2 linked regions of the Arthrobacter sp. ERGS1:01 genome follow. The protein of the gene in region 1 interacts with the protein of each later gene in a pairwise test. Links are inferred from orthologs where the notes say so. Each region holds a gene or a part of one and is shown on either strand. Other genes may lie near its edges.

What was found.
Region 2: the proteins of rlmN (region 1) and ftsZ interact in binary tests that used the Escherichia coli proteins (3 or more experiments, as listed by UniProt). The link is inferred for Arthrobacter sp. ERGS1:01 from one-to-one orthologs.

What each region holds. Positions count from the first base shown.
Region 1 is NZ_CP012479.1:3,863,116-3,869,500, reverse strand. The notes cover bases 2,270-5,252. They hold rlmN (23S rRNA (adenine(2503)-C(2))-methyltransferase RlmN), read left to right. Parts: upstream 2,270-3,122; coding sequence 3,123-4,382; downstream 4,383-5,252. Other genes in these bases: AL755_RS21375 (peptidyl-tRNA hydrolase), read right to left, coding at 4,460-5,110; AL755_RS21385 (hypothetical protein), read left to right, coding at 2,796-2,987; AL755_RS21390 (GntR family transcriptional regulator), read right to left, coding at 2,270-2,676. Also shown: AL755_RS21405 (pyruvate dehydrogenase), read left to right, coding at 1-292; AL755_RS21400 (DUF1304 domain-containing protein), read left to right, coding at 336-722; AL755_RS21395 (MFS transporter), read right to left, coding at 754-1,950; more of AL755_RS21390, read right to left, coding at 2,011-2,269; AL755_RS21370 (LacI family DNA-binding transcriptional regulator), read left to right, coding at 5,362-6,385.
Region 2 is NZ_CP012479.1:979,342-985,694, reverse strand. The notes cover bases 3,248-6,198. They hold ftsZ (cell division protein FtsZ), read right to left. Parts: upstream 5,336-6,198; coding sequence 4,160-5,335; downstream 3,248-4,159. Other genes in these bases: AL755_RS08275 (cell division protein FtsQ/DivIB), read right to left, coding at 5,571-6,198; AL755_RS08285 (polyphenol oxidase family protein), read right to left, coding at 3,319-4,053; AL755_RS08290 (YggS family pyridoxal phosphate enzyme), read right to left, coding at 3,248-3,322. In the rest of the region: lspA (signal peptidase II), read right to left, coding at 1-403; AL755_RS08305 (DivIVA domain-containing protein), read right to left, coding at 687-1,379; AL755_RS08300 (YggT family protein), read right to left, coding at 1,525-1,815; more of AL755_RS08290, read right to left, coding at 2,573-3,247; more of AL755_RS08275, read right to left, coding at 6,199-6,353. UniProt on the Escherichia coli protein: Essential cell division protein that forms a contractile ring structure (Z ring) at the future cell division site. The regulation of the ring assembly controls the timing and the location of cell division.

The sequences.
Region 1 (6,385 bases):
GGACGTGCCCGACGCTAACTACGCCGCCGTCGCCGCCGCGCTGGGCTTCCACTCCGTGCGGGTCACCGATCCGGCCAAAATAGCCGATGCCTACCGGGCCGCGTTTGCCCACAACGGCCCGTCGCTGGTGGAACTGATCACCGACCCGCAGGCCTTGTCGATCCCGCCCAAGCTCAAGGGCGGGCAGGTGCTGGGCTTTGCCACCGCCATGTCTAAGATTGTGCTGAACAAGGGCGCCGGGGAGGCCGTCAGCATGGCCCGCAGCAACCTGCGCAACATTCCCCGCGGCTAGCCCGCCCTGATCCACCGAATCCCGACGCTCCGAAGGAGACTCGATGCTTACTGCAGCCCTGGTCCTGGCCGGTCTGGCCGCCCTGCTCCACATCTACATCTTTGTGCTGGAATCCGTGCGCTGGACGGACCCGGCCACCCGCAAAACCTTCGGCACCACCGCCGAGGAGGCCTCCGCGACCAAGGAAATGGCCTTCAACCAGGGGTTTTACAACCTGTTCCTGGCATTGATGGCGGTAGCCGGCATCATCGCCGCGGCCGCCGGGCACCACGGCGTTGGCGCAGCACTCATCCTGGCCGGCTGCGGTTCCATGCTGGCCGCTGGACTGGTGCTGCTCATTTCCTCACCGTCCAAGGCGCGCGCGGCCCTGACCCAGCTCACGTTCCCGCTGATCGCCGTCGTTCTGGTGCTGGTCTCACTGGCGGTCTAGGAAATAGTCGCGGCGGTGCCTGCTGAGGCGGCTATGCCGTGGTGCGGCGCAGTCCGACGGCGACCAGTCCCAGGCAGCCCAGGCAGAGCACGGCCACGGCCCCCAGCAGCACGGTGTAACTGGCGACGCCGGCCAGGCCCGCCAGCGCCATGGGCAGCAGGAAGCCGATGTAGCTGAGGCTGTAGTAGACGCCGGTGAGCCCGGCCAGATCGCGGCCCGTGGCGATCCGCTGGATCTCGACGAGTCCCGATACGAGCGCGATCCCATAGGAGGCGCCCAGCATGATCGCGGCCACGGCACCCGCCACGAGCGAGAGGTAGTGGGCGTTGACGGCCGCGATCACCAGGCCGGCCATCATGGCGGCCATGCCCACCAGCACGGCCCGGCCGTTGGTGGCCTTGTTGATGTGCGCCGTGAATGGCTGCACCAGCGCGCCGGTGCCAAGGGTCAGCACCGTCAGGAGGGTGGCGTAGCCCAGCTGCATGGTGCCCAGGCGGGCGCTTTCCAGCATGGGGATCACGGCATAGGCGACGCCGGCCGTCGCGAAGATCCACGGTGCGGCCGGCAACACCACCCTGCGGAAACGGTGGTGGCCGGCCAGCGGGACGCGGAGATCGGCCAGCAGGGACGTGGTTGGCCTGCCGGCACTAACCGTCTCCGGCGCCTTGGCCAGGGCCGCCAGGGCGGCGAGGCTCAGGACAATGTGCAGCACATACGGGGTGGTGGTGGGCCACGGACCCCACTGCGCCAACGCGCCCGATGCCCCGGCGCCCAGCCCAAAGCCAAGCGTGAGGGCCAGTGACGGTCGGCGGGCCCCTGCGGTCGCATCGGCGGCCGAATCAAAGGGTGGTGTGGAGAGTTCCTTGAGCCAGCTGGTGCCCACCGCCATGCCAATTCCGACGCCGGCCCCGGCCAGCATGCGTCCGGCGCACATGAGCAGTTCGTTGCGGAAGAACAGGGCCAGGATGATGCTGGCCGCGATGCCCAGGATGACGCCGACGGCGGTCAGCGGCTTGCGGCCGTACCGATCGGAGAGCGGGCCCGCCAGCAGCAGTCCGGGGACAAGGCCCAGGACGTAGGTGGCCAGGAAGAGGTCGACGCTCATGACCGAGTAGTGGCCGATCTCGCGGTAGAGGCTGAGCAGGGGAGTGAAGTGGTTCCCTCCCCAGGCCATGACGAAAACTGCGGGAGCGGCACGAAGCCAGGATGCGGCGCGGGCGGCGCGCATGGAAATCACTGTCCTTTGGGTTGCTGCGGGGTTGCTGCGGGGGGGGTGTGCGGAGCCGGGCTAGTTGGCGGTGACGTGGCGTTGCAGGAGGGCCTCGTAGCCGCGGTGGTCCGCCGCGGCCAGGAGCTCGGCCAGCTGTGCGTGTTCGGCCACGAAGCGCTGCAGTTCGGCGGTGTTGGCGCGCACCGTAAGGCAGGTTAGCCGGGCCAGTCGCGGCCCCAACTGGGCGTAGAAGTCATCGATGATCGGGTTGCCGGAGCCGGCCACCACGCGGGCATGGAATTGGTGGTCCGCCCGGGCAAACGCCGGCACGTCAAGGCGTGCGGCGGCGTCGCGCTGGATGTCCAGCAGGGTGGCAAGGTCGCCCGAGGTGGCGGACGGGCCTGTGCCGGTTTGGAGTTCCACGGCGCGGGATTCAAGCATGATGCGCGCCTGTAGCAGCTGGGCGGTTTCCGCGGGGTTGGGGGTGGTCACCACGGCGCCCTTTTTGGGGAACAGCCGCAGTAGGCCCTGCGATTCCAGCAGCAGGAACGCCTCGCGGACGGGCGTGCGGCTGACGCTTAGGCGCTCGGCCATTTCACCCTCGGTGATCAGCGTCCCGCCGGGCAGGCCGCCATCCACGATCTCGGCGCTGACGCTGCCGTAGACGCGTTCCACCGCGGTCTTGGCGGAGGTTGAATCAGGGTGCCAGGACCAGTAGCGGCTGATGTGCGGGGTTGATGCCATGACTCCATGATAGTTGATAAATACATTGATAAATGCAACAGCTTGGTCAAGGCTTCCAACCATTGAACCCGGCACGCAACAGGCATAGCGTTGAAGGACATCCAAGGGGGTGGCCAAAAATGGAGATTCATCTGTGGTGGCTTGAGCTGGACATGGGCGCCAAGGAGTGGCTGCGCGAGAACGCCGACGCCGATGTCCTGCCGGACCATGTGGCGGCGGCCGTGCTGGCAGCCGGTGGCGAAATGGCCAACGGCACCCTGACGCGGCGCGAGTGGGACTTCATCGAAACGCAGTCGGAGTTCGTCGATTGACCGGTCTTGATCACGCCCGGCCTTGATCCTGCGGCCGGGCGCACGCGCATGCCCGGCGCGGGCGGATCGTGTGAATAATGTGATCTTCGCGGCCAAGACGGGACATGGCGGGCCGGGTAGTGGAGAATGGAAAGGATGACTTCCCCCAAAAACACTCCCAGCCCCGCCGTCGACGCTTCTGCCGCGACAGCCACCAAGACACGTCCTGCCCGCCGTGCGGCCCAGGTCATGCCTGCCACCGAGGGCTGGAAGCAGGCGAAGGACCCGGGCGGACGCCCGCTGCTGCAGTTCAAGTCCCCCCGCGTATCCCAGCCGCCGGTGCACCTGGCCGACCTGACGCTGGCCGAGCGCGAGGAGAAGTTCAAGGAGATGGGCCTGCCGGCGTTCCGCGCCAAGCAGCTCTCCGTGCACTACTTCCAGCACTACACCACAGACCCCGAGCTCATGAGCGACCTCCCCAAGGACCGCCGCGCCGAGATCGTGGACACCATGTTCCCGAAGCTGCTGACCGAGGTCAAGCGCCTCACCACGGACAACGGCGACACCATCAAGTTCCTGTGGCGCCTCTTTGACGGCTCCCTCGTGGAGTCGGTGCTGATGCGCTACACCGGCCGCGTCACCCTGTGCGTGTCCAGCCAGTGCGGCTGCGGCATGAACTGCCCGTTCTGCGCCACCGGCCAGGCCGGACTGACCCGCAACATGTCCACCGCGGAGATCCTTGACCAGATCGTCCAGGCCAACCGGGTCATCGCCGAGGGCGGGCTGGGCCACCTGCGCCGCGACGGCGGGCACGACGCCGAACGCGTCACCAACATCGTCTTCATGGGCATGGGCGAGCCGCTGGCCAACTACAAGCGCGTCATGAACGCCGTGCACCGCATGGTGGCCGACGGCCCCGAGGGCCTGGGCATGTCCGCCCGCGGCATCACGGTCTCCACCGTGGGCCTGGTGCCGGCCATCAACAAGCTGGCCGAAGAGGGCCTGGGCATCACCTTCGCCCTGTCGCTGCATGCTCCGGATGACGAGTTGCGCGACGAGCTGATCCCGGTCAATGACAAGTGGAAGGTGGACGACGCCCTGGACGCGGCGTACAACTACTACAAGGTCACCGGCCGCCGCGTGTCGATCGAGTACGCGCTGATCAAGGACATGAACGACCACCCGTGGCGTGCGGACCTGCTGGCCAAGAAGCTCAACCAGCGGGGCCGCGGATGGGTCCACGTGAACCCGATTCCGCTGAACCCGACCCCCGGCTCCATCTGGACCTCCTCCGAGCCCGAGGTCATGCAGGAATTCATCGACCGGCTCATCGACGCCGGCGTGCCCACCACGCTGCGCGACACCCGCGGCAAGGAAATCGACGGCGCCTGCGGCCAGCTGGCCGCCGCGGAGTAATTTCCTTTTAGGCACCTAAGCAAGGACGACGGCGGAACCCAGGTTCCGCCGTCGTGCTTTTCTTTTGCGCGGGCCGGCTAGAACTCGGTGACCACATAGGCCGTGGTGGAGCCGGGCTCGATCTCGGTGCGGCCCGCGTCCTGGATCACGGGGCCGGCGGACTTCCGCTGCCCCTTGCGGAATTCCCGGGGGCCCGCGCGCACAATCCCCACGGGGAAACCGGCGGCCGTCCAGGCCTCAACGGCCGGTTCGCCGGCCTCCAACAACCACGCAAACAGCGCATGGGCAGCCTGTGCGGCGGACTTTCCCGTCGACATGCCCAGGGAATCGTTCAGGACAATGGTCAGCGGCTGCGGCGCCAACGGCTCGCCGGCGGGCAGCTGCGTGCCCGAAACCTGCAACTTGGCCAGCAGCTTGGGCAGGGCGTCGGCCGGCACGGGAGCCAGCCCCGCAGCGCTGGCCGGTCCGGACGTGGCCAGGACGTGCTCGGGGAATGCCGCCAGGACCTTGGCAAACATCTTGGCGTCGGCCCGGCGCACCGATTTTGCAAAGGCGCCCTCCGCCCACTCCCGCCAATCCGGATTTCGCGGATCCCGCAGGAACGCCTGCACGGACGCCAGTGCGGCGGCTGCGATTCCGTGGCCTTCGTCGGCGGGGTCCTCCCGGTCCACCAGAAGGATGATGGGCTGGACCAGTTCGCGGGGCAGGTGCTCGATTAATTCACTCACCGGACAAGCCTATGCCGGTGTTCCGCACCGGGTTTGCCACGTGCTTTTCCCCTGCGCGCGACACGCCGGCGGCGCCCGCGCCCACACCGTGGCTGCGGAGCCGAACCCGGTGTGTCGTGCGCATGGTCCGAGGCCCCCGGATCGCCCGGAACCGCGGGGCTTGATTCGGAAAATATAAGCGCTTACAGTTGTCGATGACGGTGCGACATCGCCACCGAATTTCTTGGCTGGAAAGGGCTGGTACGTGTCGCATGGCTAAGACTCAACGCGCCACAATTCAAGACGTTGCCGTGTTGTCCGGATTGTCGATTTGCACGGTGTCGCGGGCACTGCGGAATCTGCCCAATGTGTCCGAAAAGGCCCAGCGCCTGGTCGCCGAGGCGGCGCAAAAACTCGACTACAAGGCGTCCTCCGCGGCGTCCCGACTGGCCGGCGGCAGCACCGGCTCTATCGCCATCATCGCCCCCACCGCCACGGCCTGGTTCTTTGCCCAGGTGGTGGAGGCGGCCGAGGAGGTGTTTGCCGACAGCGGCTTCGACACCGTGCTGATCAGCCTGCGCAACTCGCCCAGCGTCCGCCAGCGGATCCTGGGCGACCTCGCCGGTTTGGCCCAGCGGGTGGACGGGGTGCTGCTGCTCAACATCGACCTGACCGCGGAGGAGATCGCCGAGGTGGCCGGCAGCGGCCTGGCCGTGGCAAGCCTGGGCATGACGGGGGTGCCGTGGGACAACGTCGGCATCGACAACGAGCACGCCGCATGGCTGGCCACCAGCCACCTGCTGGAATTGGGCCACTGGAACCTTGGAGTCCTGACCGGCCGCGAGCTGAACGGGAATTCCGTGCAGACCTCCGCGGACCGGCTGAAGGGATTCAACCGGGCCGCGGCGGAGAACGACCTGACGGTGCACCCGGACCTGGTGGTGTGCGCGGACTCCTCGATCGAGGGCGGGCGCCGGGCCATGACAGAGCTGATCGCCCACCGGACCCTGCCCAGCGCCATCTTTGCCGAATGCGACGAGGCCGCATTCGGCGCCCTGATGGCCCTGCGCGAACACGGCCTGTCCGCCCCCAAGGACGTCTCCATCGTGGGGCTGGACGACCACCCGATGAGCTGGTTCATGGGCCTGACCACCATGTCCCAACCCGTGGCCGACCAAGGCGCGTTTGCGGCAAACCTGCTCTGCGAACGCCTGCAAAACCCCGCCGGCCTGGGCGAACCGGGCCATCACCTGATGGCCACCAAACTCATTGAACGCAAAACCACACGACGGAAAC
Region 2 (6,353 bases), 2.9 Mb from region 1 along the record:
CCCCACCCACTACGCCCATGTCGGCCATGTTGAAGATCGCAAAGTGCGGGAAGGAGATGAAGTCCACCACGTGGCCCATGCCGAACGACGGCGGCCGGAACAGCCGGTCGGTCAGGTTGCCCAGAGCGCCGCCCAGCAGCAGGCCCAGGCCGATGGCCCACCAGAAGGATCCAATGCGCCGAGACAGCCAGATGATGAAGACGGCGACGGCGGCCATGACGAGGGTGAAGAACCAGGTGAAGTTCTCCCCGATGGAGAAGGCGGCACCGGAGTTGCGGATGTAGTACCACTGCAGGATGCCGGGGATCACCGGCGTCGTCTGTCCCTCGACCATGGTTGAGGTGACCCACAGTTTGGTCAGCTGGTCGCAGACATAGGCCAGCGCGGCAAAGCCAAGCCACATCCACAGATAGGACCGGCTGCGGGGCGCCCGTGCGGTTTGGTCGGTGCCGGGGTCGACGGCGGGTTCGTTCGCGGGGTCCTGCTGGGAGTTCTCGCTCATGGCACTTTCATTTGTCCGGTGGATCTTGCACAGCATCCCAAAGGGACGTTTCAATCATAGGCGTCGCGGCGGCCCCTGCCGTCCCGCACGCGGGGCGGACGGGCGGGTCGGGGCACGGCAACCGGGCGTTAACGTCAAAAGCCGGCGGTGCGGGTTTCCCCACACCACCGGCTTTGCGCTGAGCCTAGGACTCGGAAGAGCCTTCCGAGAAGTCCGGAGCCGCGACGGAGCCGCGAACATCCAGGTCACGCAGCTGGCCTTCGATGTACGTCTTCAGGCGTGAACGGTAGTCACGCTCGAAGCCGCGCAGCTGCTCGACCTTGCGCTCGAGCACCGAACGCTGCTGCTCCAGGGCACCGAGCGTCTTACGGCTCTTCTCCTGGGCGTCGTTGACCAGCGAGCTGGCCTCGATCTGGGCTTCGGCGATGATCTTGTCACGCTGCTCGACGCCGGCGTTGACGTATTCGTCGTGCAGCTTCTGGGCCATGGCGAGCACGCCGGCGGCGGACTCCACACCCGAAACGGCGGCGGCCGGGGCGGCTGCGGCGGCGGGAGCCTCAACAACCGGTGCCTTCTCGACTACCGGGGCAGCCTCGACGACGGGCTTGGCAACTTCGGGTTCGGCCGGTGCAGCCTGCACGGGCTCGACAACCTCGGGAGCCTTGGAAGTCAGCGGGGCGGCGGTTGCAGCGCTGGTCGCGGGGGCTGAGCCGCCGTCGGCCAACTGCTTGCGCAGCTCGTCGTTTTCCTGGTGAAGTCGGCGCAGTTCAACGACGATCTCGTCAAGAAAGTCGTCGACTTCGTCCTGGTCATAGCCTTCACGGAACTTCGTCGGCTGGAACCGCTTGTTGACAACATCTTCTGGCGTAAGCGCCATCTAGTCACCTCATTGGTCTTAGTGAGTCCGGGACAGGCGTTGGCCGCCCGTACTACGGTACCGAATACAAATCATGCGATCTGCACTTGGGTTCTATCGTTTTTTACAATATAACTTTTCCACTGCGAAAACTAACGGCGCGACGTTAGTTGACAAAACTTTGTGTGACACTCATCCCAATACCCACTGCCACCAGCAGCAGCAGGAAGCCGATGTCAAGGGAAACACTGCCGATTCGCAGCGGCGGAATCAGTGCGCGCAGCTTGCGCAGCGGCGGGTCCGTGAGCCGGTAGATGAAGGATGCGCCCACCAGGGCGACGCCGCGCGGGCGCCAGTTGCGGGCGAACACCTGGATCCAGTCAAAGACGAGCCGGGCCATGAGCGTCAGGAAGTAGAGCAACAACAGGAGGTAAAGAAGACCGAAAACAATTGGCACGCGAGTGTACACATTCCCTAGACGGAGGATGAAAAGACTGTCTTGACACATTCAAAATAGCAGCACCGGTTTTCCACCGACACCCCATATAACGCATTGCCCGGACACATAGTGCCCGGGCAATGCGGATAAAGACTGTCAGCGGGTGCTGGGCCTAGCTCTGGTTGAAGAAGCTGGCCTGCGTGTCCGAGAGCTTCTTGTCGTCGCCCAGGACCTCGATGTAGGACGGCGAGAGCAGGAAGACCTTGTTGGTGACCCGTTCGATCGAGCCGCGCAGGCCAAAGACCAGGCCGGCGGAAAAATCGACGAGGCGCTTGGCGTCGGCTTCACCCATGTCGGTGACGTTCATGATGACGGGGATGCCGTCACGGAAGCTTTCACCGATGATCTTGGCGTCGTTGTACGAGCGGGGGTGAACAGTAGTGATTTGACGCAAGCTTGCAGCCTCTTCCCGATTTGATGCGGCACGCTTGATGGGAGTCACAGGTGCACGGTATTCTTCGTCGCCCGCCTTTGGCGCAGCGGGTTCGGCAACGGGTGCCGGAGCCTGGGGGGCCTCGCGCTCATACTCCGCGGGGGTTCCTCATTCTTGGGCACTGACGGAGCGAGCTCAGCGTCATAGTGCTCGTCACCATCGGCGAGCCCAAGATAGATCATTGTCTTGCGCAGAGCGCCAGCCATGGTTAGCTCCTCTATTGGTCTGCTAGCTGCGGGGTGGGTAGTACGAGCCTACATGTTGTTGCCAACACCCAAAACGCTACCCCACGGCGGGACGCGGGCCGAGTATATCGGAACCGACACGCAGGTGTGTCGCACCGGCGTGGATGGCGGCTTCAAGGTCGTGGCTCATGCCGGCGGAGATCGCCGCGGCTTCGGGGTGGTCGGCGACCACCCGGGCGGAAACGCCGGCCAGCAGTTCGAAGGCCGGTTCGGGCGCGGCGCCCAGCGGGGCGACGGCCATGACGCCGGCCAGCCGCAGGCCGGGGGTCGAGGCGATCAGTTCGGCCAGTGCGGGGACTTCCGACGGCGCGGCCCCGCCCCGCGCGGCGGTCGCCCGGGTGCCGCTCCCCTGGGCCGTTGGGGCTTCGGGAGCCGACTCGGACAGGTCCACCTGGATGAAGCATTCCAGGGCGTTCCGGCCGTCGAGGTCCTGCTGGGCGGCGACGGCGCGGCCCAGGGCGCCGACCAGGGACGCCCTGTCGATTGAATGGACGGAGTGCGCGTACTGGGCCACCGAGCGGGCCTTGTTGCTTTGCAGCTGGCCGATGAAGTGCCAGCGCAGGGCGGCGTCGGCCACGTCCGCAGCCTTGGCGGCCGCCTCCTGGTCGCGGTTCTCCCCCACGTCGGCAACCCCCAGGCGGCGCAGTCGCAGCACGTCCTCGGCCGGGTGGAACTTGGTGACCACGATCAGGGTGGGTTCGGCGTTGCCGGCGGCGCGGCGGATCCGGTCCCTGACGGCGGCCAGGTTTTGCTCCAGTTGGATGGATCGGGCGTCGGGGGTGTTCATGGCCGTGGTTCTTTCGCTGTGCTGAGGGGGTTGGGGGCCAGGAGCGCCGCGAATCCGATGAACCGGCCTTCGGCCTCGCCGTCGCGCACGGCGCGGCGGTGGGAGAAGAATTCGGGATGTTCCAGGGTGCAGACGCCCACGTTGCGTGCGTTGACGCCCAGCTGCCCCAGCTGCCATTCGACGGCGGCCGGCAGGTCAAGGGCCGGCGTTCCCCAGGAGGTGGTGGCGAAGGCCGCCGGCGCGACGGCCGCTACGGCGTCGCGCATCGCGGCGGGGACTTCGTAACAGCGTCCACAGACACTGGGCCCGATCCATGCCTGGAGGGACTGTGCGCCGGCAAGCCGGAGCTCGCGGACGGTGGCCTCGACGACGCCTTTTTCGACGCCGGGGCGGCCTGCGTGCGCCACACCCACCATGGGCGTGCCATCGGCATCGACGCCGGCCAGGACCACGGGCACGCAGTCGGCGACCATGACGGCCAGGCTGGCCGACCGCGACACGAGTGCGTCGGCGGTCGGGGCCTCGGCGGCCGGAGTCTCGGCGTTCGGTGCCGCCAGCACGGCGACGTCGTTGCCGTGGACCTGGTTCATATAGTGCAGCGTCGTCGGGGTGCCGCTGCCGCCCAGGGCGCCGATGCCGGCGTCGAGGGCGTCGCGGTTGTGCCGCACGCGGGCGGGGTCGTCGCCCACGTGAAAGGCCAGGTTGCCGGCGTCGGAGTTGGTGAAGCCCACCCACAATCCTGGGCGGAACTCCTGCGAAAACCACAACACGGGCAAACTGGCCTTTCGGTGCCGCCCCGAAGGGGGCGGCGGAATCGCTGGCGGTACGGGTACGTGCCTACTTCAGGAAGTCGGGGACATCCAGGTCGTCGGCGCGGTGGCCCGTGAGGTCGGGCTCCACGATGGCCGGGAGCTCCACGTCAAAACCGCCGTCGGCCGGAACGTGCGAGACCGACTGCTGGCCCCACTGGTTCAGGTTCGTCACGGTGGCGCCCGTGCTCGGCACGGCGGCCGGTACGGGGGGTGCGGCCGGGGCGGAAGCGGCTTCCTTGGTCTCGGAGGCGGTGTCCGGGGAATCGAAGCCGGCCGCGATCACGGTCACGCGGGCCTCATCGCCCAGGGCGTCGTCAATGACGGCACCGAAGATGATGTTGGCTTCGGGGTGGGCAACTTCCTGCACCAGGCGGGCTGCCTCGTTGATCTCAAACAAGCCCAGGTCGGAGCCGCCCTGGATGGACAGCAGCACGCCGTGGGCGCCGTCGATCGAGGCCTCCAGCAGCGGCGAGGCGATGGCGAGCTCGGCGGCCTTGACGGCACGGTCCTCGCCACGGGCCGAACCAATGCCCATGAGGGCCGAACCGGCACCCTGCATGACGGACTTGACGTCGGCGAAGTCGAGGTTGATCAGGCCGGGAGTGGTGATCAGGTCGGTGATGCCCTGGACGCCGGAGAGCAGCACCTGGTCGGCGGAGCGGAACGCGTCAAGGACGGACACGTTGCGGTCGCTGATGGAGAGCAGGCGGTCGTTGGGGATCACGATGAGCGTGTCGACCTCGTCGCGCAGCGCCTCGATGCCGTTGTCGGCGCTCGTGGCGCGGCGGCGGCCCTCGAAGGTGAACGGGCGGGTGACCACGCCAATGGTCAGGGCACCGAGGGTGCGGGCGATCCGGGCCACGACGGGCGCGCCGCCGGTGCCGGTGCCGCCGCCTTCGCCGGCGGTGACGAACACCATGTCGGCGCCGCGGAGGACCTCTTCGATTTCTTCCTGGTGGTCCTCGGCCGCCTGGCGTCCGACGTCGGGGTTGGCGCCGGCGCCAAGTCCGCGCGTCAGCTCCCGGCCGACGTCGAGCTTGACGTCGGCGTCGCTCATCAACAATGCCTGGGCATCGGTGTTGATGGCAATGAACTCAACGCCGCGCAAGCCCACATCGATCATGCGGTTCACTGCGTTTACGCCGCCGCCGCCGATGCCGACGACCTTGATGACGGCCAAGTAATTCTGGGGTGCTGCCACGTTAAGTGTCCCTTGTTCGTATCTTGCTACATGTTCTTTGGGGGTCTTGCTGCGCCGCGATGGTTCAACCGGTGCTTGAAACTTCGCAGCTTAACCTTCAGGTTGAAGGTTATAGTTATGTCAACTAACTCTTCCCAGTGACGCTATGGTGCATCGCTGCCGCATGCAATAACCGCCCCCGCGTGTCGTGCATATCCGGTGAAAAAAGTCCTCTGCCGCCCATGAGTGGGTACCTCTAGCGTGTCACAGGATGGCGGGGTGCGCTGACGTCGTACACACGTACGGGAGGCGGAGGCGGGGTTCCGTCGACCGGCGTGGGTACCGGGGCGTTGATGAGCGCGTCCAAAACCTGCGCCTTGAGCTCCATGTCGGAGGCATTGCCCCAGATCACGGTCTTGCCGTCGGTCAGCTGCAGTTGCACGGCATCCGGCGACTTGGCCGTGGCGTTGGCCAGCTTGCCCAGCACGGACTGCGGCAGGGTGGCCAGCACAGCCGTCATGGCGCTGAAGGTGGACCGCCCGATCGCGGCCCGGCCCCCGTCAATCTGCGGCAGCGGCACGGTGGACGGGTTCCTGGTGGAGCCAAGCTGCACTCCGTCCTGGTCCACCAGCAGATAGTCCTTGCCGTTCTTGAGCAGGGCGACGGGAATGCGTTCAACCACCTGGATGTCAAGGGTCGACGGCGGCTGGGCCACGAGGCGCGAACTCTTGATTTGCGGCACCTTGGCCAACAATTCGCTGACATCGCCCTGAGTCACCTGCGGCAGCGGCTTCGACAGCAGTGGCTCCAAAGCCGCTTGCAACGTCTTCTCCGCGACCAGCTTGTTCCCCTTGAAGGTGATGGTTTTCACGGCCAGCACGGGCGAATACAGGGCCACGACCATGACGATGGCAAGCACGACGGCGACGCCGGCCACTCCCAGCCACACGTGGCGCCGACGCCGCTTGTGGGCGGGCTCCGGGAACGCAAGGACCTGCGCGCCGGAAGTTACCGACGCGGGGGCCGGGACCTTGGCAGA